Linked DNA regions of Sorangium aterium. The main gene of each other region encodes a partner of the protein of the gene in region 2 in a complex. Links are inferred from orthologs where the notes say so. Each region holds a gene or a part of one and is shown on either strand. Other genes may lie near its edges.

Region 1 (14,304 bases), on a different replicon or contig from region 2:
CCGAAGGTGAGGCCGACGAAGCCGGCCGTGCGGAGAGGGAAGCGGAGGGCGTCGAGTGGACGAGCGCTGACCATGCGTCGGATGTCCTGCCCGCTCGGGGCGATCGGAGGCGGGGCGATCGTTCAACGAGGGCTTCAGCGAGGCGGAGGCGCCGGGCGCGCCCCGGATCGCGCGGCGAGAGCGCCTGCCGGCGGTACCCTATTTCACGCTTGCGCTCGGAGAAAGAGCCGTCACCCGCCCGTGGCGGGAGCTCCCTCGAGCAGTCGCTTCAGCACATCGTTCACGACGGCCGGGTTCGCGCTGCCCCCCGTCTTCTTCATGATCTGACCGACGAAGAAGCCGAACAGCGCGGTCTTGCCGGCGCGGTACGCCGCCGCCTGCTTCTCGTTCGCGGCGATGACCGACGCGGCCACGGCCTCGATCGCGGCGGCGTCGCTCATCACGGCCATGCCCTTGTCGCGGACGATGTCGCCGGGCGCCCGGTCCGTGCCGGCCATCTCCATGTAGACCTCCTTGGCCTGCTTGCCGCTGATCGCGCCCTCGTCCACGAGGCGGAGCAGCGCGGCCACCTGCCCGGGGGCGACCGGGAACGTCGCCGTGAGCCCCGCCGTCCGGGTGTCGCGCAGCACCTCGCCCTGGACGAAGTTCGCGACCTTGACGGCGTCGCCGTGGAGGCGCGCGGCCTCCTCGAAGAACGCCGCGATCTGCGGGTGGCCGGTCAGGACCGACGCCGCGTACGGGGTGAGGCCGAGCGACTCGGTGAAGCGGCGCCGCTTGTCGGCCGGCGGCTCCTGGAGCGCGCCGCGCACGTCGGCGAGGAACGCCTCGTCCACGACGAGCGGCGGCAGATCCGGCTCGGGGAAGTAGCGGTAGCCGGACTCGTTCTCCTTGTCGCGGAGGAGGTACGTCTCCTTCTTCTCGGCGTTGTACCCGCGGGTCTGCTGCCGGACGCGGCCGCCCTGCTCGATGAGCGCGATCTGCCGCCGGATCTCGAGATCGATCGCCTCGGCGACGAAGCGGAACGAGTTGATGTTCTTGAGCTCCGTCCGCGTGCCGAGCTTCGTCTCCCCCGCCTTGCGGACCGAGACGTTGGCGTCGCAGCGGAAGCTGCCCTGCTCGAGGTTGCCGTCGTTCACGCCGATGAACATCAGGATCTCGCGCAGCCGCTTCAGGTACTCGGCCGCCTCCGCGCCCGAGCGGAGATCGGGCTCGCCGACGATCTCGATGAGCGGCGTGCCGGCGCGGTTGAGATCGACGACCGACAGGCCGCCGATGCCGTGGAGGTTCTTGCCGGCGTCCTCCTCCATGTGGACGCGCGTGATCCCCGCCCGCGTCTTGCCCGCCTCGGTCTCGATCTCGAGCTGGCCGCGCAGCGCGAGCGGCCGATCGAACTGGCTGATCTGGAACCCCTTCGGCAGGTCCGGGTAGAAGTAGTTCTTCCTCGCGAAGACGCTGCTCTCCTGGACGGCGCAGCCGAGCGCGAGCGCGGCGCTCACCGCCATCCGGACCGCCTCGCGGTTCAGGACCGGGAGCGCCCCCGGGAGACCGAGGCAGACAGGGCACGTGTGCGTGTTCGGCGGGTCGCCGAAGCTGGTCGCGCAGCCACAGAACGCCTTGGTCCGGGTGAGGAGCTGCGCGTGGACCTCGAGCCCGATGACCGCCTCGAAGGAGCCGTACGTCGTCGCCATGACCCGCCCTTCTAGCAGAACCTCGGCCGGGCGAGAGGCGAGATGCCCGGCTCAGTGATCCGCGTGATCGCGCGACAGGCCAGGGTGCGTCGGGTCGCCGGGCTCGTGGCGCGTGTTCGCCGTCAGCCGCGAGCCCGAACGATCGGAGAGGCTCATGAGGAGATCGCGCCTGTAGATGAACTGCTCGCGCGAGTCGTAGGGCACCGCGTGGAGGCCGGTGTCCATCCGGATGGCGTCGACGGGGCACGCCTCGACGCAGAAGCCGCAGAAGACGCAGCGGAGCTCGTCGATGACGAAGCTGCTCGGGTACCGCTCGTAGCCCTTCCGCCGATCGCCGTCGGGGTACTCGGCCGGCTCGATCGCGATGCACTGCGCCGGGCACGCCGTCGAGCAGCAGAGGCACGCGACGCAGCGGGGCGAGTTGTCCTCGCGCAGCGTGAGCCGGTGGATGCCCCGGAAGCGCTCCGGGTAGGGGCGCTTCTCCTCGGGGTAGCTGATCGTCGTGACGCCCGGCTCGAGCGCGTTCAGCACCGGGTCGGGCTTCTGGCCGAGCACCATCTCCTTCGTGTTCTTGAAGAAGTGCTTCATCGTGATCCCCAGGCCCTTGACCATCTCGGGGATGTAGGCCTGGACGTCGGCGCTCCGGGTCGGGCGCGGGATGGGCTTGCCGGCGATCGGCCTGCCGGCCGGCTTCGTCCACGTGTTGCTGGGGGTAGCTCTCGCCATGAGATCCTCCTCTACGCCTGCTGCGGCGACGCCTTGGTGCCCCCCGCCGCGGCAGCGAACCGGGACGAGGTGGAGTTGACGGTGCGCTGGCGCTCGACCGGCTCGAGGAGGCCGGCGATCAGCGCCACGACCGCCGCGAACCCGCCCACGGCGACGATCGCGTGGGTGACGTCGGCCGCGACCTGGAGACCGCCGACGAGCCCCGCGGGCGCCGAGTCGACGGCCAGCACGACGATGCCCGTGACCATCATGTTGACGATCGTGAGCGGCAGGAGCTTCGTCCACCCGAGCCGCATCACCTGGTCGTAACGGAAGCGCGGCAGCGTCCAGCGGAAGAAGACCTGCACCCACGCCATGAGGATCGTCTTGCCGAAGAACGCCAGCACGTACGTCAGGCTCACGGCGAAGTGGGTCATCTTGTACTGGAAGAGCGTCGCGTCGCCGAAGGCGACGTTGATGCCGTCGCGGTCCAGGAACGGCAGGTGGTAGCCGCCGAAGAAGAGCGTGACGAGGAGCGCGCTCGACGTGATGAGCTCCACGTACTCGCCGGTCATGAACATGCCGAACTTCATCCCGGAGTACTCGACGAAGTAGCCGGCGACGATCTCGCTCTCGCCCTCGGGCTGATCGAACGGGATGCGCTTCGTCTCGGCCGCGAGGGCCGCGAGGAACAGGATGAACGCGAGCGGCTGGACGAAGATCCCCCACGCGTGCTCGGCCTGCCACTGCACCATGTCGCCGAGCCGGACGCTGCCGTAGATGATGAAGAGCCCGACGACGCTGAGGCCCATCGCGACCTCGTAGCTGACCATCTGGCTCGCGGCGCGGAGGCCGCCGAGCAGCGAGAACTTGTTGTCGCTCGCCCAGCCGGCGAGCGCGGCGCCGATGATGCCGGTGCCCGCCATCGCGAAGATGTAGAGGATGCCGACGTTGAGGTCCGCGACCTGGAGGTTCACGACGTGGCCGCTGCACGTGAACGCCTGGTCGACCGTCCGCTTGAGCAGCGGGAGGTCCCCGAAGCCGAAGACCCCGTCGCCGTTGTCCTCGAAGCAGAGCTTGTCGCCGAACGGGATGACCGCGAACGTCACAAGCGCCGGGAACATCGCGAGCAGCGGCGCGAGCGAGTGGAGGAGCCGGTCGGCGTTCTTCGGGATGAAGTCCTCCTTCCAGATCATCTTGATCGCGTCGGCCGCGGCGTGGAGCGTGCCGAGGAGCCGCAGCGGGATCTTACCCTCGGGCACGCGCAGGGCCGCGTAGGCGCCCGTGACGAGGAGCAGCGCGCCGAGCAGCACGCACGCGATCCGCGCGACGACGGGCGCCGCCGAGAGCGGGATCGCCTGCGTCAGGAAGAAGACCGCGACGTGGGCCATGACGCCCCCGTAGAAGATGCTGCGGGGCTCGACGCGGGCGAGCGCCTCCTCGGCCGGGTTGATCGGGCCGCCGCTGCGGGCCGACGCGCAGAACACGATCAGCCCGAGCCAGGCCACGGCCACCGCGAACTGCGCGGCGGCCACCATCGTCTCGGCCGCGGCCGGCGCGGACGCCGGGCGCGTCGCCGTGAACACGGAGAGCGCCGCGAGCAGCGCCGGGGGGAAGAACACGATGCCCCGCACGACCAGGGACGGCAGGTAGACGACCGCCCGGTTCGGGCCGACGCGGTCCTGCACCATCGCGCCCTGGCGCCGGTCGGCCCAGGTGGCGATCGCCGCCATGTTCAGCAGGAACAGGACGACGATGAGTATCTTGACGATCGCGAGAGCGAGCTCGACGCTGGTCATGCCGTGGCCTCCGTCTTCTTCGGCTCGACCCGCGCGCCGTCGGCGACGGCGGGCGCCGCGCCGAGCGCTGCGGCGGGCGCGGCTGCCCCGGCTGCTCCACCAAGCGCCGCGCCGGGCGGCATCGCGCGGCGGAGCTCGGCCAGGGTCTTCCACCCGGTCTCGTACCCGAGCGCGCGCCCCAGCCGGCCGATGAGCTCCCAGGCCGGGCGCGCGTCGCCGTGCGGGAGCAGCGCCCGCTCGCTCCGCTGCGCCAGGCCCTTCCCGTTCACGTACGTCCCCTCGGCCTCGGCCCAGGAGCACGCCGGCAGCGCGACGCGCGCGGCCTTCGCGAGCGGCCCCTCGTGGGCGGCGATCGTCACCACCCCCTTCAGCCGCGAGAACGCCCGCTGCGCCTCGCCCGCGTCGACCTCGAGGTCCGACCCGAGGGCGACCACGTACGCGTAGTGCCCGGACGCGATCCCCTGGAGCAGCTCCGCGACCGGGCGCGGCGGGGTCGCCGCCGCGATCTGCACGGCGCCGCGGGTGTTCGGGTTCTTGTCCTCGCTGATGAGGATGTCGTCGCCCTCGCCGAGCGGCTTGCCGGACACGAAGAAGTCGGTCGCGCCGAGGTACGTCGTGGCGAGGTGGTAGAGCGCGAAGTTGTCCTCGTTCGAGTGCTGCGCCGACAGGACGATCGCGACCTTCGACGGGTCGTCGCCGTGGCCGGCGAGCTGCTCCTTGGCCGCGGCGAGCGCGTCGTCGAGGCTCGCGTCGTCGTTGCCGACGAGCGCCGTGAGCAGCCGCCCCTCGACCGCGTGCCGGTACGAGAGCATGCCCTCGTCGCACATCCAGTACGTGTTGACCGCCATGTTCTCGCGGGGGCGGTGCCGGTACGGCGTGTTGTTGCGCGGATCGTAGTCGAGGTAGGCGTTGCAGCCGGTCGCGCAGCCCTGGCAGACGGTCCGGGCGCTGCGGAGGAACCAGACGCGCGCCTTGAAGCGGAAGTCGCGCGACGTGAGCGCGCCGACCGGGCATACGTGCTCGGTCATGAGCGTGTAGTTGTGGTCGAGCTCGCGCCCCGGCGAGACCGTGATCTCCCCGAGGTTGCCGCGCTCGCGGACGGAGAGCACCGGATCCCGGGCGAGCTCGTTGCAGACGCGGATGCACCGCGTGCACACGATGCAGCGCTCGGCGTCGTACACGATGGTCGGGCCGAAGGTGACCGCCTTCGGCTTGTGCACCGGCTCCTGCCGCATCCGCTTGCCCTTGCGCTGGTGCTCCAGCCAGTAGTCCTGGAGGCGGCACTCGCCGGCCTGGTCGCAGATCGGGCAGTCGACCGGGTGGTTCAGGAGCAGGAGCTCCTGCACCGCCGAGCGCGCCTCGGACACGTGGTCGCTGTTGTCGGACAGCACCTCCATGCCGCTCGCGCAGGCCATCTGGCAGGCCGGCTGGAGCTTCGGCTTCGCCGCCGGCACGTAGTCCTGCTTCGCCGCGTCCCAGCGGAGGATGTCGAGGCTCATCGCCGGCCGCCCCGGCGGCGGCAGCACCTCGACGAGGCACATCCGGCAGTTGGCGGCGACGCTGAGGCCCGGGTGCCAGCAGTAATGGGGGATGTCGATCCCGGCGCGGTGCGCCGCGCGGATGATCGTGTCACCGCTCTCGAAGGGGATCTCCCTTCCGTCGATCTTGATCGTAGGCATCGTGCTCTCGATTCCCGGCGGGGCCGCGGAGGGCCCTTGCTTTCCTAAGTCGATGACGGGAGCGCTCCTCGCGCCGTCGCTAGTGGTCGCACTCCCCGCCGATCATGTTGAGGGAGCCGAAGGTCGGCACGACGTCGGGGATCATCAGCCCGGTGATGAGCTGGGAGAGCCCCTGCGTCGTGGCGAAGCACGGCGGACGGATGCGGACGCGGTACGGCGTGCCGCTGCCGTCGGACACCAGGTAGAAGCCGAGCTCGCCATTGCCGGCCTCGGTGTACGAGTAGCACTCGCCCGCGGGCACCTTGATGCCCTCCATGACGATCTTGAAGTGCTGGATGGTCGCCTCGATGGTCGTGTAGACCTCCTCCTTCGGCGGCAGCACGATGCGCGGATCGTCGATGTTGACGGGCCCCTCGTCGGGCATCTGCTCGAGCGCCTGCTCGATGATCCTCCCCGCCTGGCGGATCTCCTCCTGGCGGCACATGAACCGGTCGTAGTTGTCGCCCCGCGTGCCGACCGGCACGTCGAACTCGAAGCGGTCGTAGACCATGTACGGGTTCGCCCGGCGCACGTCGTACGGCACGCCGGTCGCCCGGAGCACGACGCCTGTCCAGCCGAGCGCGAGCGCGTCCTCCTGCGAGATCTGCCCGACGCCGTCGAGGCGATCGAGGAAGATGCGGTTCTTGAGGATGAGCTTCTCGGCGTCGTTGATGAGCGCGAGCACGCGCGCGAGGCCCACCCGGACCATCGCCTTGAAGTCGGCCGTGGGCGGCCGCGCCATGCCGCCGACGCGGCCGAAGCTGTGCGTCAGGCGCGCCCCCGTCTCCTCCTCGAAGATCTCCCAGAAGATCTCGCGCGCGCGGCACAGGTAGAGGAACGGCGTGAAGGCGCCGAGCTCCATGGCCATGGCGCCGCTGCAGATCATGTGATCGCAGATGCGCGCCATCTCGCCGAGGATCACGCGGTAGTACTGGCAGCGCTCGGGCACCGTGACGCCGAGCATCTTCTCGACCGCCAGCGCGAAGCCGACGTTGTTGAGCATCGGCGAGACGTAGTTGAGCCGGTCGACGTACGGGAAGACCTGCGACCACGTGCCGCGCTCGCACATCTTCTCGAAGCCGCGGTGCAGGTAGCCGATCTGCACGTCGGCCTTGTTGATCGTCTCACCGGACAGCTCGAGCACGATCCGCACCGTGCCGTGCATCGCCGGGTGAGACGGCCCCATGTTGAGGAGCATCGGCTCGCTCGGTAGGTCGAGCTCGGCCTCGTCCAGCTCGCGATCCAGGGGTTCCATGGGTCAGCTCCGCTCCTCCAGCGCGCCCGCGCGCTTGCCGTTGCTCACGGCCTCGTCTCCGTCGATCGACGCCCCGGGGCCACTCCGCGCGAAGTCGTGCGACTGGCGGCCGAAGCTCATGCCCTCGTCGGGGCCGAACGGCGGCAGCTTGCCGGTGTTCGGCACGTCCCGGAACGGGATGAGCGGCTGGATGCGGTTGGCCGGATAGTCCTTGCGCAGGGGGTGCCCCTCGAACTCCGGGTACATCAGGATGCGCCGGAGATCCGGGTGCCCCTTGAAGACGATGCCGAGCAGGTCGTAGCACTCGCGCTCGAACCAGTTCGCGCCCTTCCACACCGGGACGATCGAGTCGATCTCGGCGCCGTTGCCCTCCTCGTCGCCGACGCGCGCCTTGATCCGGACGCGGTGGTTGCGCTCGAGCGACCGCAGGTGGCAGACCACCTCGAAGCGGGGCACGTCGCCGCGCCAGAGGTAGTCGACCGCGGTCAGGTCGACGAACATGTTCATCAGGGTCCGCGGGTCGTTGCGGAGGAACAGGGCGGCGTCGCGCCACACGGCGGGATCGAGCACCGCCGTGTCGTCGCCGAACTGCGAGTGCGTCTCCAGGACGGCGCCCGGGAACTGCGCCGTGAGGAGCTCTAGGACCTTCTTGCTCATGGCAGGCTCCGCTCCTTGCGCTGGAGGGCGATGAGCTGCTCCGTCGTCTGCGCAGGGTCCTCGCGCGGCTTGACGATCGCCGGCGTGCGATCGCCGCGCGCGATCTTGTCCTGGAGCAGCATGAGGCCGTCGAGCACCGCCTCGGGGCGCGGCGGACAGCCGGGCACGTAGACGTCGCAGGGGATGACCTTGTCGATGCCGGCGACGGTCGTGTAGTTGTCGTAGAAGCCGCCGCACGAGGCGCACGTGCCGAAGGCGAGCACCCACTTCGGGTCCGCCATCTGCTCGTAGATGCGGCGGAGCGCGGGCGCCTGGCGCTGGCTGATGGTCCCCACCACCCAGAGCAGGTCGGCCTGGCGCGGCGAGAAGCGCGGCACCTCGGCGCCGAACCGCGCCATATCGAAGCGCGGGCTGGCCATCGCCATGTACTCCATGCCGCAGCACGCCGTCACGAACGGGTACTGGAACAGCGAGTACTTCTTCGCCCAGTTCAGCAGCGCGTCCACGCGCGTGGTCGCGAAGCCGTGCTCGGAGCCCTCCACCACCCGCGTCGAGGGCCCACCGGCCTTCATTTCTCCCATTCCAGAGCTCCCTTCTTCCACACGTACACGAGCGCCACGACGAGTAGCGCGATGAACGAGCTCATCGTCGCGAGGCCCGTCCACCCGAGGGAGCGGAACTGGACCGTCCACGGGTAGATGAGCACCGCCTCGATGTCGAACACGACAAAGAGGATCGCCGTCAGGTAGAACTTCACGCTCGGCTTGACGAATCGCCCGCCCGTCGACTCGCTGCCGCACTCGTACGGGATCATCTTCTCGGGCGTCGGGTTCTTCGGGCCGAGCAGCGACGTCAGCGTGAACATCGCGAGCGCGATGATCGCGGCGACGAGAAACAGCAGGAACAGGGGGATGTAGGTGGCCATCGAGAGAGCACTCCTACGTGTCGAGCCCCTGGAGGGGTCGACCACCTCGCCGAGGCGCGCGGCGTCTCGGGACGAGACCTCGGGGCCCGCGGCCCCGAACCATGCAGTCCAAAAAGGTGAGAGCGACGCGGCGATGCTGCCTGAAGCAGCAAAAATCCGAGCGATCCCGGCTTAATCCGCGCCGGATCTAGTCGGCCGCCGCGGGGGTGTCAATGGAGGCGGTCAGCGGTCGGTCAACCAACGCGCGGGCCGCGATCCTAGGAGCGGTTCGCGGCCAGGACCAGCCCTCGCCACGCGGTGAGCGCCGTCCCCAGGGTGGCCTCGATCTCCCGGATCTCCTCCACCATGTCGGCGTCCGCCACGCCCACGCTCCGCGCCTCGCGGACGCAGGCGAGGGCGGCGACGAACTTTTTGCGCTGCACGAACGCCCGCGCGAGCAGCGGCCAGATCTGCTTCGGCGGGGCCCCGAGGTTGGCGGCGCGCCGGAGGGGGCCGATGGCCTCGCCGGCCCGGCCGTCCTCGAGCATGGCCTCGCCCAGCCGGCGGAAGATGTCGCCGGCCGCGGCCCCGTCGTGCGCGTACTGGACGGCGAGGCGCATGACCTCCTCGCCCTGGTGCTCCTCGCCGAGCTTGACGCACGCGGTGCCGAGGAGGCCGAGGCCCTTGGCGATCAGGCTGCGGGCGTCCGGGGTGAGCATCTGCCCCTCGGGCGTGCGCAGGAAGATGGCGAGCGGGGCCGGCCAGGTGCCGAGCAGCTGGATCACCTTCGGGAAGTCGCCGCGCTGCGAGGCGACCTCGGCCTCGGCGACCTTCGTGAGGTCGATGGCGGAGCGCGCGCCGGCCGAGGCGCGCTCGAGCTCGTCGCGCACGTGCGAGCGGATGCGGGCGCGGAACTCGTTGAGCTCGTGCGTCTCCTCGATGCCGTCGCGCAGGAGGAGGAGGCGCGACGTCTTCCCCTCGACGGCGAGCTTGCGGAGGCTGTAGCCGTAGAGCGGGGCGAGCAGCAGGTAGCGGACGCCGATGTGGAGCTGGATGCCCTCGAGGTCGGTGTCCCGCTCGGGCGCGGGCGGCGTCGTGTCCTCCGTGAGCAGGGCGCCGACGAGGCGGTGGCGGAAGTCCGCGAGCGTGAGCCGCTGGACGTCGCCGTCGATGTCCTCCTCGCCCGGCGGCGCGATAACGAAGTCGACCAGGGTGTTGTCCGGGTTGCGGCGGTCGACGGTGAGCGCCGTGATGCGGGCGCCCGTAATCATCGAGAAGGCAAAGAACGCCTCACCCACGATCTCGCAGAGCGCCTGGAAGCTGCCGATGCCGTCGCCTATGCGCTCGAACCAGCCGTCGGTCCTAACGGCATCGAGGGAGAACACGCGTTCCTTTGGCATGGTTCGACCCGGATCACAGGGGCGCGTCCCGGACGACGGGCGCAAGTCCCAAGGGGGCCGAGACTCGCACGGGCGGGCGCCGCTCTCAAGAAAACTCCTAGGGCGCGCGTCGCGTCGTTCACTGCCAGGGCCGCCCGCCATCCATCGCTCCCGCCCGGTCCACCTGCCCCCACGTGCGGCGATCCCCACCCCCCGACCGAAGCCGCGCAGCAGCCGACCCACCCCAGCGCCCCGCGCTCAGGCTTCCCCCGGCCCGCAGATGCCCCGCCGAGCGGGGCGCGCCCGCTCAAGGAAGCTTGGCGATGTTGAGGGTGAGGGTGCCGGAGGAGGAGGGCCTGCTGTCGCCGATGATCGTGATCACCTGCCCCGCGGTGAGGGGCACGGTCACGCGCGAGGTGACCCCGTTCGTGTTGTCGTTGCAGGCGAGCTCGCGGCCGGCGCAGCTATCGCCGTCGTGCACGTGAAGGACGGTGTCGAACGTCGACGACAGCGTGTCGATGACGTAGGTCCCGTCCGCCGGCGCGGTGAAGCGATAGACCCTGTCATTGCCGCTCGACATGGTGCAGCTCGGCGTGCCCGAGTTCGGCTGGTGCAGGGTGGAGCCCATCTCCGTCCGCGGGACCGTCGAGCCGAGGTCGATGGGGGTCTCGCAGGTGCCGTCGCCCTCGAACAGGCCGATGTTGAGCGTGAACGCGCCCGTGGCCGCCGGCCCGGAGCCATCCACCACGACGACGGTCTCCTGCCCCGCGACGAGCGGCACCACGACCCGCGACTGGAGGCCCGTGGTGTTGTCGTTGCAGCCGAGCACCTCCCCGCCGCAGGTGCCGGCGTGCACGTGGACGAGCGTGTCAAAGCTCGATCCGAACGTATCGAAGACATACAATCCGTCGGACGGCGCCGTGAAGCCGTAAGCCACCTCGGCCCCGCCGACCTTGCCGCACGGCGCGGCCGCGAAGTCGCTGCGATCCAAGGTCGTCCCCCTCACGGTCTGCGGGACGACCGGCTCCAGCGCGTTCGCCGGGCACGGAGGGGCCGGGGAGCCGCTCACGTTGAGCGTGTACGCGCCGTGCTTCCCGCTCGCGCCGTCCACGACCACAACCGCCGTCTGCCCCTGCGCGAGGGGCGTGGACACCTGCGACTGGTACGAGCCCTCCGCGTCGTCGTTGCACCCCAGCGAGGCGCCCGTGCAGCTGCCGTCGTGAACGTGGAGCACCGTGTTGAAGGTCGAGCCGAGCGTATCGAATGTATACCGGCCGGCGATGGGCGCCGTGAAGCTGTAGCTGACCTCGGGGGAATCGCTCATGGAGCAGGCCGGCTGGAGGACCCCGTCGAGGCCTGACGTGTGACCCGTGACCGTCTGCGGGTAGGTGGAGCCGAGATCCGCCATGGGGCACGCGGGCGGAGCCCACGCGGCGACGTTCAGCGTATAGGGCCCACGCGCGCCCTCGAAGCCGTCGATGACCGCCACGACCTTCTGGCCGGCGCTGAGCTCCACCGTCGCGCGCGACTGCGACCCTCCTCCCGAGTCGTCGGAGCAGGTGAGCACGTCGCCATCACACGCGCCATCGTGCAGCTCCAGGATCGTATTGAACCCGGAGCCGAAGGTATCGAATACATACTTCCCGGCCGCCGGCGCCGTGAAGGCATAGCTCGCGTCGGGGCTGTCCGCAGCTCCGCACCTCGGCCTGATCGCGTCGCCGAGGTGCTCGGTGTTGCCGGTGACGGTCGTCGGGAGCGCAGCGTCGATCGTCCACCCAGGGCACTTCGGCGGCGCGGATTTCGCCATGTTGAGCGTGAAATCGCCTTCCCCTCCGTCGAAGCCGGTCACGACGACGAGGACCGGCTGGCCCGCCTCGAGGACCGCGCGGACCCGCGATTGGCCGACCCCGGGGGCGAGGTCATCGTTGCAGGCGAGCTGAGCGCAGGTGGTCGCTCCCAGCACCCCGATGGCCGTATCGAAGGCGGACCCGACGGTGTCCAGCGTGTATGTCCCCGCCTCGGACGGCGTGAAGCGATAGACCCGCTCCGACGAACCGGCGGCCACGCACGCGAGATCGTAGTTCGTCTCGCCGCTGATGGTGGTCCCCGTGACCGTCTGCGGGAACGTGTCGCTGAGCTCGTCATACGTGCCGAGGACGCAGGTGCAGGCGCCTGCCTGGCAGAGCGCCCCTCGCTCGCACGCGACGCCGCAATCGCCGCAGTGGAACGGGCTCGTCTGCAGATCGGCGCACGAGCCGCCACAGTCCGCGAGACCGTCGGGGCAGGTGCAAGCGCCGTCGACGCACTGCTGCGCAGGCGCGCAGCTGGATCCGCACTCGCCGCAGTTGAGCCTGTCGCTCCGCACATCCACGCAGGCGCCGTCGCACTCGGTGAGGTCGCCCGCGCAGGCGCAGGAGCCGTCCGCGCAGACGCGCCCCTCCGCGCACGCGACGTCGCAATCGCCGCAGTTCCGCGGGTCGATCTCGACGTTCACGCACCTGCCCGAGCAGTCGGTCTGGCCCTCTCGGCACCCCTCTCCGCCCCCGACGCCGGATCCTATATCGCCGCCGCCCTCGCCGCCGCCGCCCTCGCCGCAGCGCCCCTCCACGCAGCGCTGCCCCTCTTCGCAGGCGTCGCCGCACGCGCCGCAGTGCTCGGCGTTCGCCTGGAGCTCGACGCACTCGCCATTGCACCGCGACAGCCCGTCGGCGCACTCGCCCGACGCCTCGGGGCTCTCGGCGCAGGACGCCGCGAGGACAACCCCCGCGGCCAGGAGCAGCGCGGCGGACGACAGGGCGGACCTGGGGCGCAATCCGGATCGGTTCATAGCCATCCTTGGGGGGTGCCTTGCCGTTCGAGGCGAGCGGATAACGAGGCGCGCGCCAGGATACGCCTGCGGCCGACGCATCCGCAACCGGCGGGGGCGCTCGGCCGGCTGCGCGCAGGCCGATCCGCGGCCCGGACCGCGCTCGCCGCGCCGGGGAGAGGCGCCCTCGCCAGCTCGACGCGACGGACGCCGTCGTCAGGCCGGCTCCAGGGCACATGCGGCGCTGACTCAGAGCTTGGAGATCTTCAGCGTGAAGTCGCCAGACGCTCCATTATACCCATCGACGACCACGGTGATGGTCTGATTGGGGGCGAGATCGATCTGCACCTTCGACGCTCGTGTGCCGCTCGGATCGTAGTTGCATTGTTGCTCGGTGCCGCCGCAGCCACCCGTGTGGACGTGAAGGACGGTGTTGAACGACGAGCCGGCCGTGTCGATGACATAGGTGCCGCGGATCGGGGCGGTGTAGGTGAACACCGCCTCCGGAGAGGACACGAGCGCTGCGGACACGCATTTCGGCCTCACCGCGTCGGGTTGGCCGCGCGTGGTGCCGGTCCTGGTGACGGACAGCGGCGATCCGAGGTTGATGGCCGTCGCGCAGGTCCCCGGGCCGGTGAACCGGTCCACCTGGAGCACGTAGTCGCCGGAGCTCGTGGCGCTGCCGTCGACCACGGCGAGGACGGTTTGACCGGCGGCCAGGCTGAGGGCGACACGCGACTGCTGACCGTCCGTGTTGTCGTTGCACCCGAGCGACGTCCCCGTGCAGCTGTCCTTCAAGATCTGGAGCAGGGTGTCGAAGCTCGATCCGAACGTATCGAAGATGTAGAGCCCAGCCACCGGCGCGGTGAAGCGGTAGATCATGTCCGGAGCATTCGAGAAGCCGCAGCTCGGGCGAACGGACTCGGGCCGCTCCTCGGTGCTCCCCGTCACGACCTGCGGGGTGACGGAGCCGAGATCGATCGCCGTCGAGCAGGTGCCGCCGCCCGAGAACCGCGCAATGTTGAGCGTGAAATCGCCCGATGCGCCCGCGGCGCTGCCGTCGACCAGGAGGACGATCGTCTGCCCCTCGGCGAGCTCCAGCGTCATCCGCGACTGCTCACTTCCCGCCGCGTCGTCGTTGCACGCGAGCACGGCCCCGGAGCAGCTGCCGTCGAGGACGGAGAGGACGGTGTCGAGGCTCGATCCGAACGTATCGACGACGTAGGTGCCGGCCGCGGGCGCGGTGAAGCTGTAGGTCACCTCGCCGGCGCCGCCGCTGCCGCAGCTCGGGCGCAGGACGTCGGCCGCATCCGCGGTGGTCCCTGTCACCGTCTGAGGCACCGTCGACCCGAGATCGAGCATCGGGCACGGAGGGACGAAGGTCTGGCTCACG
Region 2 (14,584 bases):
TCCGTCAGCGAGAAGACCGGCTCGAGCAGGTGCGCGAGCGGCGCGAACGCGTGGTTGTGGGTGAGGTGCACGAGCGGCTCCGCCATGAGGAAGCCGGCGAAGACCGACAGCGCCCCGAGCACGATCAGCGGGATCGTCATCGGCAGCGGCGACTCGTACGGCTCCGGGCCCTCGAGCTTCTCGCCGTGCGCGTGCCCGTGGTGATCGTCGTGGTGGCCGTGCGGGTGCGGGTCCTTCCAGCCGCGCACGATCGTCCAGCCGCGGAACTCGCCGTGGAACGTCTGGAAGTACGCGCGGAACATGTAGAACGCGGTCATCGTCGCGGCCAGGATGCCGACCCAGTAGATCGCCGGGCCGAGCCACTCGGGCCACTGCCACACCGGCTGCCCGCGCGTCGAGACCGACTCGATCCGGCCGGAGAAGGCGCGCCACAGGATCTCGTCCTTCGACCAGAACCCGGCGAACCCGGGGAAGCCCGCGATCGAGAGGCACGCGAGGAGGAAGGTCCAGCGCGTCAGCGGCATGTAGTTCTTCAGGCCGCCCATGTTGCGCATGTCCTGGGACTGGTCGGTGTCGTGGATGCGGGCGTGCATCGCGTGGATCACCGAGCCGGCGCCGAGGAAGAGGCAGGCCTTGAAGAAGGCGTGCGTGAGCACGTGGAAGAAGCCGGCGGCGAACGCGCCGACGCCCACGCCGATGAACATGAACCCGAGCTGGCTCACCGTGGAGTAGGCGAGCACCTTCTTCAGGTCGTTCTGGAAGAGCCCGATCGAGGCCGCGAACAGCGCCGTGGCCACGCCGGTCACCGCGACGACCGCCATCGCGAACGGCGACAGCACGAACACCGCCGAGAGCCGCGCCACGAGGTAGACGCCCGCGGTCACCATCGTCGCGGCGTGGATCAGGGCGGAGACCGGCGTCGGGCCGGCCATCGCGTCGGGCAGCCAGACGTAGAGCGGGATCTGCGCGCTCTTGCCGGCGCAGCCGAGGAACAGCGCGAGCGCGGCCAGCGTCCCCGCGTAGACGAGCACCGGCTGCGACGGGACGAGGAAGCTCAGGAAGCCCGGCACGGTGTCGACCGACATGTTGCCGATCGGCCAGATCTTCACCGCGGAGAGCAGGTTGCCCGCGTTCGCCGCGATGCCGTCGAAGTTCAGCGTGCCCGTGTAGTAGGCGAGCATCGCCATCGCCACGAGGAGGCCGAAGTCGCCGATGCGGTTCACGACGAACGCCTTCTTGCCCGCGCTCGCGTTCTTGTCGTCCTTGAACCAGAACCCGATGAGCAGGTAGCTGCACATGCCGACGCCCTCCCATCCCACGAAGAGGACGGCGAGGTTGTCGCCCATGATCAGGACGAGCATCGAGAAGATGAACAGGTTCAGGTACGCGAAGAACCGGTAGTACCCCGGGTCCTCGCGCATGTACGCGGACGAGTAGAGGTGGATGAGGAAGCCGACGCCGGTGACGACGAGGATCATCGTCCCGCTCAGCCCGTCGACGCTGAAGGCGGCGTCGATCGCGATCGACTGGCCCATCCGGCCGGTGATCGAGAACCAGCGCCAGGCCGTCCAGGTGAGCTTGCCGCCTTCGTGCGGCAGCATCAGGAACGTCGTGACGGCCGCCAGGAAGGCGCCGCCGAGCGCGGCGAGCGCCATCAGCCGGACCGCGTCCTTGCCGAGCCGCTTGCCGAAGAGGCCGTTCACGAACGCGCCGAGCGCCGGCAGGCCGAGGATGACCGCGAGCAGCGCGAACTCGGACGCGGGGAATAAGACTCTCAGGGCTTCCACGCTAACTCCTCAGGAGATCGGCGTCGTCCGAGCGCATCGTCTTCCGGATGCGGTAGAACGCGAGCACGATCGCGAGACCGACTGCGGCTTCCGCCGCCGCGATGGCGATGACGAAGAAGGTGAAGATCTGCCCGGCGTGATCGTGCGGGTGCACGCGGTTGTACGCGACGAGCGTGAGGTTCACGGCGTTGAGCATCAGCTCGATGCTCATCAGGAGGACCAGGAGGTTCCTGCGCAGCAGGAAGCCGATCGACCCGATCACGAACAGCACCGCCGCGACGACGAGGTAGTACTCGATGGGGACGGAGATCATCAGTGCGGCTCCTTCGCCGACAGGGTGGCGTGCCCCGCGAGGGCGCCCGGCTGCGCGGCCCCCTGATCGCCCGGCTCCGGCGACGCGGTGTCCGGGCCTTCGCCGGCGGGCAGCAGCGTCGGGTCGACCTGCTTGCCGCGGGCGACGGCGACGGCGCCGATCACGGCGACGAGGAGCAGCGCGCCCGAGAGCTCGAACGGCACGATCCCCTTCGTGAAGAGCTCGTGCCCGAGCGCCTCGATGGTCCCGAGCGACTCGGGGGCGGCCGGGATGGCCGTGACCCCGGGCTTCGACGCGCTCGCGACCAGGGCGAGCGCGCCGATGCTGCTCGCCCCGAGGACGCCGGCGCCGACGTAGCGCGGCACCGCGGTGCGGGCGTCGCGCGGCGACGTCGCCGACGGGCCGAGGAGCATGATCACGAAGAGGAAGAGGATGACGATCGCGCCCGCGTACACGAGGATCTGGATCGCGGCGAGGAACTCCGCCGAGAGCATCAGGTAGAGCCCCGCGATGCCGACGATCGACGTGAGCAGGCCCATCGCGCCGCGGATCGGGTTCCTGGCCGCGACCGTGGCCAGGCCGCCGAGCAGGACGAGCAGCGACGCCAGCCCGAAGAAGGCGAACTCGAAGATTTTCACGGCGTGAGCACCCCTGTCGACGAGCGGCCCTTGGTCTGGATGTACGCCTCGAACTCCTTGCGGAACTTCCGGAGGAAGCCGAGCGCGGGCATCGCCGTGCCCTCGCCGAAGGCGCAGATGGTGTTGCCCATGATGTTGTCGGCGATCTCGTGCAGCCGATCGAGCTCCTCGAGCGTCCCCTCGCCGTGCACGATGCGATCGAGGATCCGGTGGATCCACGCGCTACCCTCGCGGCACGGCGTGCACTGGCCGCACGACTCGTGGCGGTAGAAGCGCATCAGGTTGTGCATCGCGAGGACGGGGCACGCCTTGTCGCTGAGCACGATGGCGCAGCAGGTCCCGAGCATCGTCCCGAGCGCGCGGAACGTGTCCACGCCGAGCGGCACGTCGAGCACGCTCTGGCCGTGCCACGGGTGGAGCGGCGACTTGTCGCTCGGCGCGTTGACGACCTCGTCGGCGCGCAGGATCGGGCACGACGAGCCGCCCGGGATGACCGCGAGGAGCTTCCCGTGCTTCACGCCGCCGCCGTACTCGTAGATGAGGTCGCGGAGCGTGACGCCGACGGCCGCCTCGAAGATCCCGGGGTTGTTCACGTGGCCGCTCACGCCGAAGAGCCGGCAGCCGCCGTCCTTCAGGTGGTGCAGCGAGGAGAGCTTCGAGAAGTTCTCCCCCCCGAGCTCGAGCGCCGTGGGCACGGCCGCGATCGTCTCCAGGTTGTTCACGGTCGTCGGCATCCCGAACGCGCCGAACTGGGCGGGGAACGGCGGCTTGAGCCGCGGCTCGCCGCGCTTGCCCTCGAGCGAGTTGAGCAGCGACGTCTCCTCGCCGCAGATGTAGGCGCCGGCGCCGGTGTGGACGTAGACCTCGACGGGGTAGTCGATCCCGAACGGGCGCTTGCCGAGGTAGCCCTTCGCGCGCGCCTCCTCGATGGCGCCCCAGAGCCGCGCCTTCGAGAGGTGCAGCTCGTCGCGCACGTAGATGTACGCGGCGTGGGCGCCGATCCCGAAGCACCCGATGATGCACCCCTCGACGACCGCGTGAGGGTTCTTCTCCATCAGGGTGCGGTCCTTGAAGGTCCCGGGCTCGCCCTCGTCCGCGTTGATGACGAGGTAGTGCGGCCGCTCGGGCTTCGGGGGCCACGGCATGAAGCTCCACTTCACGCCCATCGCGAAGCCCGCGCCGCCGCGGCCGCGGATGTTCGCCGCCTTCATCTCCTCGACGAGCGCCTCGCGCGTCATCCCGAGGGCGCGCTTCGCCTGCTGGTAGCCGCCGCCCTTCTCGTAGACGGCGAGCTTGTGGCCGTCGGGCGTGTCGTAGTTCTTGGTCAGATAGCGCGTCAGCCGGAGCATCTCGTCACCTCGTCAACCGATCGAGGATCGCGTCCACCTTCTCGAGCGTGAGGCCCTCGTGGTAGTCGCGATCGACCTGCATCATCGGGGCGGTGCCGCACGAGGCGAGGCACTCTGCGGTGCGCAGCGTGATCCTCCCGTCCTTCGTGGTCTCGCCGGCGTGGATCCCGAGCCGCTTCTCACAGTGGTGGAGCACCTGGTCCGCGCCGTTCAGCGCGCAGCTCAGCGTCCGGCACACCCAGACCTGGTGCTTGCCGACGGGCTCCTTGTTGAAGAGCGTGTAGAAGGTCGCGACCCCCTGGACGTGCGCCGCCGAGAGGCCGAGCTGCTCGGCGACCCAGCGGAGCACCCGCTCGGAGACCCACCCCTCTTGTTCCTGGCAGAGGTGGAGCACGGGGATGCACGCGGCCTGGCGGTTCGGGTAGCGCGCGAGGATCTTCTCGAGCTCGGTTCGCCGCTCGGCGGTCAGAGCAAATTGTTCGGTCATGTCGGCTGTTGGCACGGTCCGCTGGCTCCCTGGGCGCGCCGCGCTCGCGGCGTGCCCGCTTCCACATGCAGTCGGGACCCCGCAACGCGGGTCCCTTTCAACGAGGGTCCGCCCGGCAGACCGGGCGCTACCTCGTGCGCCTCCGATCTGGAGGCGCCTGCCGGAGGCGGACAGCCCCGCGCACCGGCGGCCGGGCATTCGGTTGTCCGTCGTACGGAGCCGTCCCGAGGCGCGGGCACGCTAGTGAGCGACGGTGGTCACTGTCAAGGCGCGCCGGGGGGAAACATAAAGCGGACCACACAAAGCCTGCCGCTGCCCAGAAACCGGACCGCTCCCCCCCGAGGTGCTCGTGCCCTCAATCGTGGCCGTGGCCGCGGACGTGGTCCTGGCCGTGGCCGTGGCCGCGGACGCGGACGCGGACGTGGACGTGGACGTGGACGTGGACGTGGACGTGGGCGCGGACGTGGGCGCGGACGTGGACGCGGTCGTGGTCGTGGTCGTGGTCGTGGTCGTGGTCGTGGACGTGGACGTAGACGCGGCCACCCGCCGGTCCCCGCCCCGCCAGCCCCCGCCCCGCCCCGCCCCCCTCCTGGAGCACGTGGCCACGCGGTACTCCCTGGGTTTTCTGACGAAGACCGCGTAGCCTGCGGAGAAGTCCGCAGCGTTCTTCGTCTTTCACTTGAGAACCGGAACGCGCTTCAACTACCCTCGGCGCCCATTACGACGCGCAGGGGCGCGGATATCCGTAGCAGCGAACCCCCCGCCGGAGGTGGTGCGTGTTCTGTCCGAATTGTGGGACGCAAAACTCGGAAACGGCGTCCACGTGCACGAAGTGCGGCTACAACCTGAAGAGCGCGGCCGCGCCGAAGTTCAAGGGCACCATGCTGATGAGTCAGCCGTCCTCCGGGGCGGGCGCGGCGGGTCCGCGCGCGCCGGGGGCGCCTCCGCCTCCGGCGCCTCCGGCCGGAGCGCCGCCGGGCATGGCCGCGATCCCGAGCCCGCCGCAGGGCCTCGCGGGCACGGTGGTCGGTGTCCCGCCGGCGGGGCTCGGCGCTTCGGCGGGGCCTCCCCCTGCCCCGCCGCCTCCCGGGATGGGCTACGGCTCGCCGCCCCCCGGCGGGCAGCAGCCGTCTGGCCCGGCCTTCGGCGGCGCGGCCGCGAGCCCGTCCGGCGGCTATGCGCCGTTCGGCCAGCAGCCCCAGGGCGTCAACCCGCTCGGCGGCACCATGGCGATCGACCAGCTGCCCGGATACGGCGCCCCGGGCCAGCCGCCCGGGGGCGCAGGCGCGCCGGCCGGCGCGTTTCCTCCGCCCGGCGGCTACGGGCAGCCCCCGCAGGGCGGCCCGGCCGGGAATCCTTTTGGACCGCCCCCGGGCCAGGACCCGATGGGCGGCCTCGGCGGCGCGCCTCCCGGCTACGGGCAGCCGCCCGGCTACGGGCAGCCACCCGGTTACGGGCAGCCGCCCGGCTACGGGCAGCCGCCTGGCGGCGCGCCTCCCGGCTACGGGCAGCCGCCCGGCGGCGCGCCTCCCGGCTACGGGCAGCCTCCGCAGCACGGCGCCAGCGGGTACGGTCCGCCTCCGGGCCAGGACCCGATGGGCGGCGGCTACGGCAGCCCTCCGGGCGGCGGCTACGGCAGCCCTCCGGGCGGCAGCTACGGCGGCCCTCCGGGCGGCGGCTACGGCGGCTCGCCGGCTGGCGGCTACGGCAGCCCTCCGGGCGGCGGCTACGGCGGCTCGCCCGGCGGCAGCTACGGCAGCCCTCCGGGCGTGAGCGATCCCGGCTATGGCGGGTCGCCCGGCGGCGCTCAGATGTCGGCGCCCGGCCAGTTCGGCCAGGCGGCCAGCAACCTGGGCGTGTACGGCGGCGGCGGCTCGATGGCCCCGGGCGCGAAGGGGGAGACCCGCAACCCGGTCACTGTGTGCGTGATCGGGATGGTCTGCTTCCTCTACGCCATCTGGCAGATGTGGGCGATGCTCAACGAGCTCCAGCAGGCGACGAAGGACCCCGAGTTCAAGCCCTGGTACCTCTTCATCCCGTTCCTCAACTACTACTTCCTCTGGGTGAAGGTGCCGGAGCAGGTGACCCGGGCCAAGCAGATGGCCGGCTCGCGCAACCAGCAGGCCGAGGGCATCGTGCTCTACGTCTTCCTCCCGCTCTACGCGCTCGCGAAGGACCTCAACGAGGTCTGGGACCCGAACGCCGGCTGATCCGCGCCGCGGTCCTCCGCCGTGTCGCCGTCCAGCTCGACCGAAGCCGGTCCGCCCGCTCCGTCGGCCCTGTCCCGATGGAGCGCCGCGCACGTGCGCGGCCGCGCCGCGCGACTAGGCACGGTGGCGGCGGTGCTCGGGATCCTCGTCGCGTGCGGCGCCCCGCTCTGCCCGTTCGCGATCGTCACCCGCCACCCCTGCCCCGGCTGCGGGCTCACGCGCGCGACGCTCGCCCTCGCGCAGGGCCACCTCGCGGACGCGCTGCGGCTCCACCCCCTCTCCCCGGTCATGGCGCCGCTCGTGATCGCCGCGCTCGCGTACAACGCGGCGATCTACGTGAAGGACGGCCGCATCGCGGCCGCCGAGGGGATGCAGGGCGCGTGGGTCACGCGGCTCGGCATCGCGCTCGCGATCCTGATGCTCACCGTCTGGATCGCGCGCTTCTTCGGCGCGTTCGGCGGCCCCGTCCCTGTGTAGAGCCAAGCCCGACCGCGTCGCCCCCATGCCGCGCAGAGCGGCGGTCACCCGCACAGGAGACGGGCCCAGATCGGCGTTTTCGGCGCGGAAGCGCACTCCGGTGCGCTGAGCACCGAAAACGTCGAGATGGGTCCGTATCCGAAGCGGGTGACCGCCGCTCTCTAGCAGCCGCGGACGCGGAGCGCTTCGCCCCTCCGCCGCGAGACGGGGCGCAGCGAGCGCACGGCGTGGGCGCCGCGCCGGGGCCAGCCGCGCTGCGAGCGCGCGAGCGGGGTGCCCGCGGGCACGCCGACGCGCAGCAGCACCTCGTAAGCGCGCTCCAGATCGCTGCCGATCACGTCGAGCTGCTCGTCCGTCAGGCCCCGCTTCGCCTTGGGGAACAGGATGTCCTCCTCCTCGTCGGCGTGGTGGGCGAAAATGTCCCGCAGGAGCCGGAGCCGCGCCTCGAAGCGCACATCGGTCACGCGCGTGCGCAGCAGGTTGTCCGCCGCGAAGCGCGCGAGGCCGTGCTTCTCGTACGCGTCGTGGAGCGGCTTCCTGTCGCCGGCCATCCGCTCGGCACACACCGGGTAGAGGTACGTCTCCTCGATGCGTACGTGCGCGTCGATCATCCGGGAGAGCTGCGCGACCATCGATGTCCGGAGGCCCGGGCTGGGCTCGGCGGCGATGCGCGCCATCAGGGCGCTGACTTCGAGATGCTGATGCTCCAAGAGATCGAGTGCGTCCATGGGGTTCCCCTCGCGTGAAGCTCACCGCCTCGCGCCGCCGCGCTTGAGCAGCGCGTGCACAGCCCCGGATCGCGGTGCCGGGCGGCGCGGTGCAGGCGGCACCGTCGTGGCAAGGAGCGGGCCGGCGCTGGGGCGCGCGGAGCGCGGGCGCTGCCTTGGCTACACCGGCACGCCGGCGAGGGCGTCGCGCATCGCCGAGGCGCTGGGGAAGCGGTGGTCGGGGTGCTTGGACAGGGCCCGCGAGAGCACCTCGTCGAGCACGCGCGGGACGTCACGGCGCTCCCGCCGGAGGGGCACGGGCGCGGACCGCACGATCGCGACGAGCACGTCGAGATCGCCCCGGCCCCGGAAGGGGAGCTTGCCCGAGAGCGCGTAGTAGATGAGCAGCGCGGCCGCGAACAGGTCGCTCCGCTCGGTGATCGCGCGGCTCCGCATCGCCTGCTCGGGCGACATGAAGAGCAGCGTGCCAACGAGCGACCCGGGGCTGTCCGGCGTCACGCCGTCGCCCGTGTCGACGCCGGGCTCGTGCGCGAAGCCGAGATCGATGAGCTTGACCGTCGTCGCGCCCTCCCCTGCCCCTGCGCCCCGCGCCCCGGGCACGAGCAGGATGTTGCCGGGCTGGAGGTCGCGGTGGACGACCTTCGCCGCGTGCATCGCCGCGAGCCCGGCGAGGATCTGATCCGCGAGGGCGAGCGCGCGGCCGATCGGCAAGGGGCCGCGCTGCCGGACCTCCTCGCTCAGCGTGACGCCGTCGAAGAGCGGCATCACGAAGAACGGCCGCCCGTCCTCGAGGCGCCCCTCGCCGAGCACGGGGCAGACGTTCGGGTGGTCGATGCGGCGGGCGAGCCGCACCTCGCGGGCGAACCGGCCCTCGATCCCGGAGTCCCCCGCGTGCACGCGCCGGAGCGCCTTGAGGGCGACCGGCTCCCCCGTCGCAACGCGGCGGGCCGCGTACACAGCGCCCATCCCCCCCTCGGCGATGAGCCGCTCGATGTGCAGTCCGTGCTCTGTACGACCGACGAGCGGGTCGACGGCCAGCCGCCCACACGCCGGGGCCCCCGTGGTGATCCCGCCTACCGCCCCGGCGCCACGCCCCGCCGGGAGCCCCTTCGGCGCCCCCCGCTCGCGGCCGGCGTGGCGGACGATCCCGGAACGAGGCAGCTGTCGCTCCTCGACCGGATCGCGGCCCGCGTCGGCAGGGTCAGGCAGCGCCTCAGCGATCATGGACCTCTCCCTGGCCGAACCGGAGGAGCAACGCAGTTGGGAGCCAGGATCCACGTAGAGAACCTCGTCAGAAATTACCTGACGAGTGTCCATGGACCAGGCCCGCCAAGCAAGCGGATTGGGTGCCTAAACGACCAACGACGTGTGGGTGCACCTCCGGCTTATGTCCCGTTTCTACTCAGTTTTTGCCCGGACGAAGCGAACCGCCCAAGGCGTTCCCGAACGGTCGGGAAAATCCTGAAGGAAATTGCGTCCCGATCCCCGTTACCTTCGCAGCGCACTCATCACTACATGCCGAGGACGACGACGTGGCGAAGCGTCTTGATCTCATTCTCGTGATCGACGTGGAATCGACCTGCTGGGAGGGCCACCCGCCGCCGGGCGAGGAGAACGAGATCATCGAGATCGGCGTGTGCCCGCTGGAGGTCGCCTCGTGCCGGCGCCGGGAGCGGCGCTCGATCCTGGTGCGCCCGGAGCGCTCGCGCGTGAGCCCGTTCTGTACGGCGCTCACGACGCTGACGCAGGCGGACGTCGACGCGGGCGTGTCGTTCAGGGACGCGTGCGCGACGCTCCGGAGCGAGCTCAAGGCGCAGGATCGCCTCTGGGCGAGCTACGGCGACTACGACCGGCGCATGTTCGAGCGGCAGTGCCAGTCGCGCGGCGTGCCGCTCCCGTTCGGGCCGAGCCACCTCAACGTGAAGAGCCTGTTCGCGGTGACGCACGCGCTGTCGCGCGAGGTGGGGATGGCCGAGGCCCTGGAGCGCGCCGGCCTGCCGCTCGCGGGCACGCACCACCGGGGCGTCGACGACGCTCACAACATCGCGGGCCTGCTCGCGCACCTCCTGCTGGCCGCGCGGCGGTGACGCCGGCGGCGCCGGCGGCGCCGGGCGCTCACGCGATCGGCGCCGCCTCGAGGGCCTCGGGCCGCGGCCCTGCGGCGTCCCGGGGCGGCGGATCGCTCGCGGCGGCGCCTCCGGAGGACGCCGCTCGCTCGTCGTCGCCCGCGGCGGTCGCCCCGGCCACGGCGGGCGGCACGGTCGCCGCGGCGAGGAGGTAAGCGAGGCCCGCGCCGAGCAGCAGGGCGCTGTAGCCGAGGTTCAGCGCGCACAGCGCCCCGAGGGCCATCCCGGTCGCGCCCGCGAGGGCGCAGAGCGCCCAGCACCACGGCAGCAGCGCCGGCGAGACCGAGTCCACGATCTTGACCCCGAGCGGCGCGAGCGAGCCCGCGAGCACGCCGAACGGAACGAGGATCGCGATGGCGAGGATCGCGCGCGGGAAGGCCCCGAGCCCGAGGCCCCACCGCGCGAGCGGCACGAGCCCCACCGCCGAGAGCGCCGCGGCCACGGCGAGCGCCTCCGCCACCCTCCCGGAGACCGCCGTCGCGGCGCCCGGGGACACCCGGGCGGTGAGGAAGCCGCCCACGCCGGCCGAGACAAGGAGGATCACGAGGACGGCGGGGAGCTCGTGCGCGGGCAGGTCGAGGAGGAGGAGACCATGCCGGAGCACGGCGAGCTCGACGAGCGCAAACCCCGCGCCGATCGCGGCGAAGAACGCGAGCGCTCTGGCGGGCGGCGCCGCCGCCGACGACGACGCGAGGGCCGCGGCGTCGTGCGGCGCGAGGCGCGCGCGCAGGCGGCGCGCGGCGAGCGCCGGGAGCAGCACGCCGAGCGCGAAGAGCGCCGCGCCGACGGCGAGCAGCAGCGCGAGCGCGAAGAGCGCCGTTTGCCCGGCGCGGAGGGCCCCGACGTCGCCGAGCACCGCGGGCAGGCGGCGCGCCGGGACGGTGTACGCGAAGAACGGCCTGTCGTCGGTGGGCGGCGTCAGATCGGCCTCCGCGGCCGCGCCCTCGGCGGCCGCGCCCTCGGCGCCGCGCGCGGCCACCGCGGAGGCCGAGGGCGCGGCCGCCGCGACGAGCAGGCTGCGGACCGGGGTCGCCGGGCGGTCGGGGGCGAGGACCTCCGAGAACTTGTGCTTGCGGCAGTGGCGGCGCAGGGCGTCGACGTCCTCGCGCGCGAGCGGCGTGCGCCGGGCGAGGAGCGCGGTCTTCTGCGCGGCGCTGCACGCGAAGAGGTGGTCCTTCGGCGCGGCGACGCCCGCGCGGCGCAGCGCCGCGGCCGCGAGGGAGAGCAGCCGATCGAAGTCCGCGTCCGCGCGGACCAGGACGAGCGTGCCCTCGGGCAGGAGGCGCGAGAAGAGGTCCCCGACGCCCTCGAGCGTGAGGAGCCGGCTCTCCGAGAGCGCGAGCGCGCCCGTCGTCGACGCCTCGACCGTGTCGGTCGACGGGATCACGATGTTCCTGAAGAGCAGCGGCGTGCGCCTGGCGAAGCTCCGCCCGTCGCTCACCACGAGGTGGACCTCGGGCTTGTCGAACAGGTTGCCGCTGAACGCGGCGTACTTCCCGCGCATCACCTCGAGGACGCCGCGGTCGCCCTCGACGGCGACAACGTCCTTCTGCCCGGCCTTGAGCGCGACGCGCACGTCGCGCCCGCCCCCGGCGCCGACGACGAGCGCGGGGCCCTGGTCCTTGTGCAGCGCGTACGCCATGTCCTCGGGCTGCGGCGGGGGCGTCGTCTTCGCGTCGAGGATCGGGCTCGCCGCGGCGCCGCCGAGCCGCATCAGCGCCGCGCCGGCCTTCGGTCGATCGACGGTGATCAGCGAGCGCTCGGTCCAGGCCTCGAGCTCGGTCCGGTCGGGCGACGCCCGGCGGATGCCGGCGAGCCGGAGCCACGGGGCGCCGACGTCGCCTGCGAGCAGCACGAAGGAGCCGAGCACGAACGTGGCGACGAGGCCGCCGGGCGCCCGCTCCTCGCCCTCGCAGCAGCGCGACCCGAGGTAGAAGAAGATGCCCGCCACGGCGAAGAAGATCGCCGCCGCGAGCGCGGCGCGGGGCGCGCCTGCGCGGAGCGCGCCGGCCGCGGCGAGCCCGCCGAGCGCGCCGCCGGCGAGATCGAGCAGGTAGAGCCGGGGCATCTCGCGCGCCGCGTGCCGGATCGCGGCCGCGAGCGCGAGGCCCGCGAGCGCGAACGGGACCGTGGAGGCCGCGTAGCACAGCGCGAGCCACGGGAGCGACCCCGGCGCGGGGACGGACAGGGGCTCGCGGTGCGCGAGCAGGATGACCGTGGCGAGGGTCGCGCCCGACGCGAGCGAGGCGAGGATCGCCATGCGGGCGAAGAGCGCCGGCGGGCGTGCGAGCGACGGGACGACGTAGAGCAGCGCGCCGCCCACGCCCGCGCCGACGAGCGACAGCGAGAGCGCGAGGAACGCGTGGGCCTCGCCGAACAGCGCCGCGTAGATCCGCGCGAGCGAGATCTCGAGCAGGACCGAGGCGCACGCGAGGGCTGCGACGCCGCTGAAGAGGCCGCTCCGCTGGGGGACCCGCATGGGCCCGCTCCTACCACAGCGCGAAGCGGCCTTTCACCTCTCTCGACCGAGCGGGGCGAGCGGCCACGGCGCGAGCAGCGGCACGGGGCCGCTCGGCCGGAACCCGGGCGCGCCGCCCGGCGCCTCCGCCGCGGCCCCCGCCGGAGGCGCCCCCCCGCCGCGCGGGGGGGGCCCGCCCAGGCGCGGGTCCGCCGCGCCGCTCTGTTGACCCGGCCGCGGCGCTGCCGCGCCGCTCTGGCGGATCGCGCGCGCGCACTCGTCGACGGTGAGGCGGCGCGGCCCGTACGCCGAGGCGTTGGCCGCGTCGGCGTCCATCAGCCGGGTCGGCGTGTCGATCCCGAAATCGTCCGGGTGCCCCGGCTCGTCGAGCAGCACGTGGCCGAGCTCGTGCGCCAGCGCGAACGACGCGCGATCCGCGCGCAGGCCGGCGCGATCCTCGATGATCGTGTTCCGGATCGCCCCGCCGTCGGCGAAGATGAACGACTCGCCGATCCGCCCGCCGCCGGCGAAGCTCGGGACCATCACGACGTCCACGGTCGCGGGGTCGCCGTCGTCGAACGCCTTGAGCAGCGCCCGCTCCTCGACCGTGCCGGCGATGGCGTCCGTGTCGCTGAAGTGCTGGAGGCCGTCGTCGAGATCCACGGCGCCGATGCACGCCGTGAGCGTCGCGTCGGTGCTCAGCGCGCCCGCCGCCGGCGGCTCGATGGTCGCGAGCGCGCCGCCCGGCCGCCGCACGAGCACGTCGGTGGTCCCGTAGGCGCCCGCGCCGATGGCCGGGTTGTCGGAGAGCCGCGCCGAGAACCCCGCCGCGCCGATCGCCGCGGCGACGGCCCGGGCCGCCGCGTCGGGGCGCGCGCGGGGCGCGATCGCCGCGGTCACCTCGTGGCCGTCGACGCGCACCCGGATCGCGCCGCCGCTGGCCGGCAGGCCGTGGTCGCAGCCGATCGCGAGCAGGTGCGGGCGCGGCGGATCGACGAAGGTGACGTCGAGCGCCTCGGGCGGGCCGAAGCTCACGCCGCACGCGCCCCAGAGGGCGTTCGCCCGCTCGACCTCCGCGCGCGCGATGGCGAGCGCGCCGGCGTCGTCCCCGCCCATCGGCGGCGGGCCGCCAGCGCGGGGGCGCACCATGACGATCCGGAGGCGCGCGCGCGTGCGCCCGAGCGGCCCGAGCGGCGAGGAGCGCGGGCCGGCGATGCGGATCATCTGGACCTTCGGCCCGCCGGGCAGGGCGACGACGAGCGCCCCGCCGACCTCGCCCTTCACGGAGCGATCGACGATCATCGGGTGGTTGCGATCGATGTCGTCCGCGACCGCCCGCAGGGGGCGCGTCGATCCGCACACGAGGCCCGGCGGCACGTCCTCCGGGCACCGCACGTGGCCGAGCGGCACGTCGGGCAGGCGATCGATCACCCCGCCCGACGGCGCGGCGGAGTGGATGTCGAGGGTGAGCGGCAGATCCTCGGGCGCGCCGATGACGAGCAGCCGGATCGCGTCGGGATCGTCGAGGTTCGCGAACGGATCGTCGCCGAGCCGGTCCGGCGGTGTCCGCTGAAGCGAGGCGTGGGAGCGCGCCATGTCGATGCGCCGCCCGGCGCCGTCGATCGCGCGCACCTCGAACGCGCTGATCGTCCGCGCCTCGCCGAAGAGCGCGATCTCGCTGCGCCCGGCGCGGACCGCCTGGATCTCGACCCGGCGGGCGCCCGCGGGGATCGCCGCGCCGGGCTTGACCGGGCTGCCGTCGACGAGGAGCCGCAGGCCCGCGGGGATCGCCGCGGGCGCCTGGCTCGCCCCGCGCGGCGCGCGCAGCGCGAGGAGCTCCGGGGCGGGCGGCACTCGAGGCTGCTCGCCGTCCGGCACGCCGTCGGCATCGTCGTCGTCCAGATCGACGGCGACCAGCGCGGGCTCGGCCGCTCGGGCGCTGGCCGGGCCGAGGAGCCCGCCGAGGAGGATCGCGAGTGCAGACAGCCGCCCATTCATGTCGTCATCGCCC

What was found.
Region 1: the proteins of POL72_RS01040 (region 2) and POL72_RS22805 are in contact, whole or in part, in a cryo-EM structure (PDB 7NYH), measured with the Escherichia coli proteins. The link is inferred for Sorangium aterium from one-to-one orthologs.

What each region holds. Positions count from the first base shown.
Region 1 is NZ_JAQNDK010000002.1:2,077,582-2,091,885, reverse strand. Bases 7,070-9,788 are described here. They hold POL72_RS22805 (NADH-quinone oxidoreductase subunit A), read right to left. Parts: upstream 8,748-9,788; coding sequence 8,391-8,747; downstream 7,070-8,390. Other genes in these bases: POL72_RS22800 (tetratricopeptide repeat protein), read right to left, coding at 9,005-9,788; POL72_RS22810 (NADH-quinone oxidoreductase subunit B), read right to left, coding at 7,819-8,403; POL72_RS22815 (NADH-quinone oxidoreductase subunit C), read right to left, coding at 7,169-7,822; POL72_RS22820 (NADH-quinone oxidoreductase subunit D), read right to left, coding at 7,070-7,165. Also shown: POL72_RS22845 (lysophospholipid acyltransferase family protein), read right to left, coding at 1-74; Asp-tRNA(Asn)/Glu-tRNA(Gln) amidotransferase subunit GatB, read right to left, coding at 231-1,688; POL72_RS22835 (NuoI/complex I 23 kDa subunit family protein), read right to left, coding at 1,740-2,414; POL72_RS22830 (complex I subunit 1/NuoH family protein), read right to left, coding at 2,426-4,192; POL72_RS22825 (NADH-quinone oxidoreductase subunit G), read right to left, coding at 4,189-5,871; more of POL72_RS22820, read right to left, coding at 5,951-7,069; more of POL72_RS22800, read right to left, coding at 9,789-10,111; POL72_RS22795 (MXAN_6577-like cysteine-rich protein), read right to left, coding at 10,413-12,932; POL72_RS22790 (MXAN_6577-like cysteine-rich protein), read right to left, coding at 13,161-14,304. UniProt on the Escherichia coli protein: NDH-1 shuttles electrons from NADH, via FMN and iron-sulfur (Fe-S) centers, to quinones in the respiratory chain. The immediate electron acceptor for the enzyme in this species is believed to be ubiquinone.
Region 2 is NZ_JAQNDK010000001.1:346,296-360,879, forward strand. The notes cover bases 920-3,918. They hold POL72_RS01040 (NADH-quinone oxidoreductase subunit J family protein), read right to left. Parts: upstream 2,739-3,918; coding sequence 2,100-2,738; downstream 920-2,099. Other genes in these bases: nuoL (NADH-quinone oxidoreductase subunit L), read right to left, coding at 920-1,787; nuoK (NADH-quinone oxidoreductase subunit NuoK), read right to left, coding at 1,789-2,100; nuoF (NADH-quinone oxidoreductase subunit NuoF), read right to left, coding at 2,735-3,918. In the rest of the region: more of nuoL, read right to left, coding at 1-919; more of nuoF, read right to left, coding at 3,919-4,087; NADH-quinone oxidoreductase subunit NuoE, read right to left, coding at 4,092-4,574; POL72_RS01055 (hypothetical protein), read left to right, coding at 4,924-5,217; POL72_RS01060 (zinc ribbon domain-containing protein), read left to right, coding at 5,351-6,784; POL72_RS01065 (DUF2752 domain-containing protein), read left to right, coding at 6,878-7,261; POL72_RS01070 (hemerythrin domain-containing protein), read right to left, coding at 7,423-7,989; POL72_RS01075 (serine/threonine-protein kinase), read right to left, coding at 8,149-9,213; POL72_RS01080 (3'-5' exonuclease), read left to right, coding at 9,522-10,076; POL72_RS01085 (polyamine aminopropyltransferase), read right to left, coding at 10,105-12,594; POL72_RS01090 (ImmA/IrrE family metallo-endopeptidase), read right to left, coding at 12,628-14,571. UniProt on the Escherichia coli protein: NDH-1 shuttles electrons from NADH, via FMN and iron-sulfur (Fe-S) centers, to quinones in the respiratory chain. The immediate electron acceptor for the enzyme in this species is believed to be ubiquinone.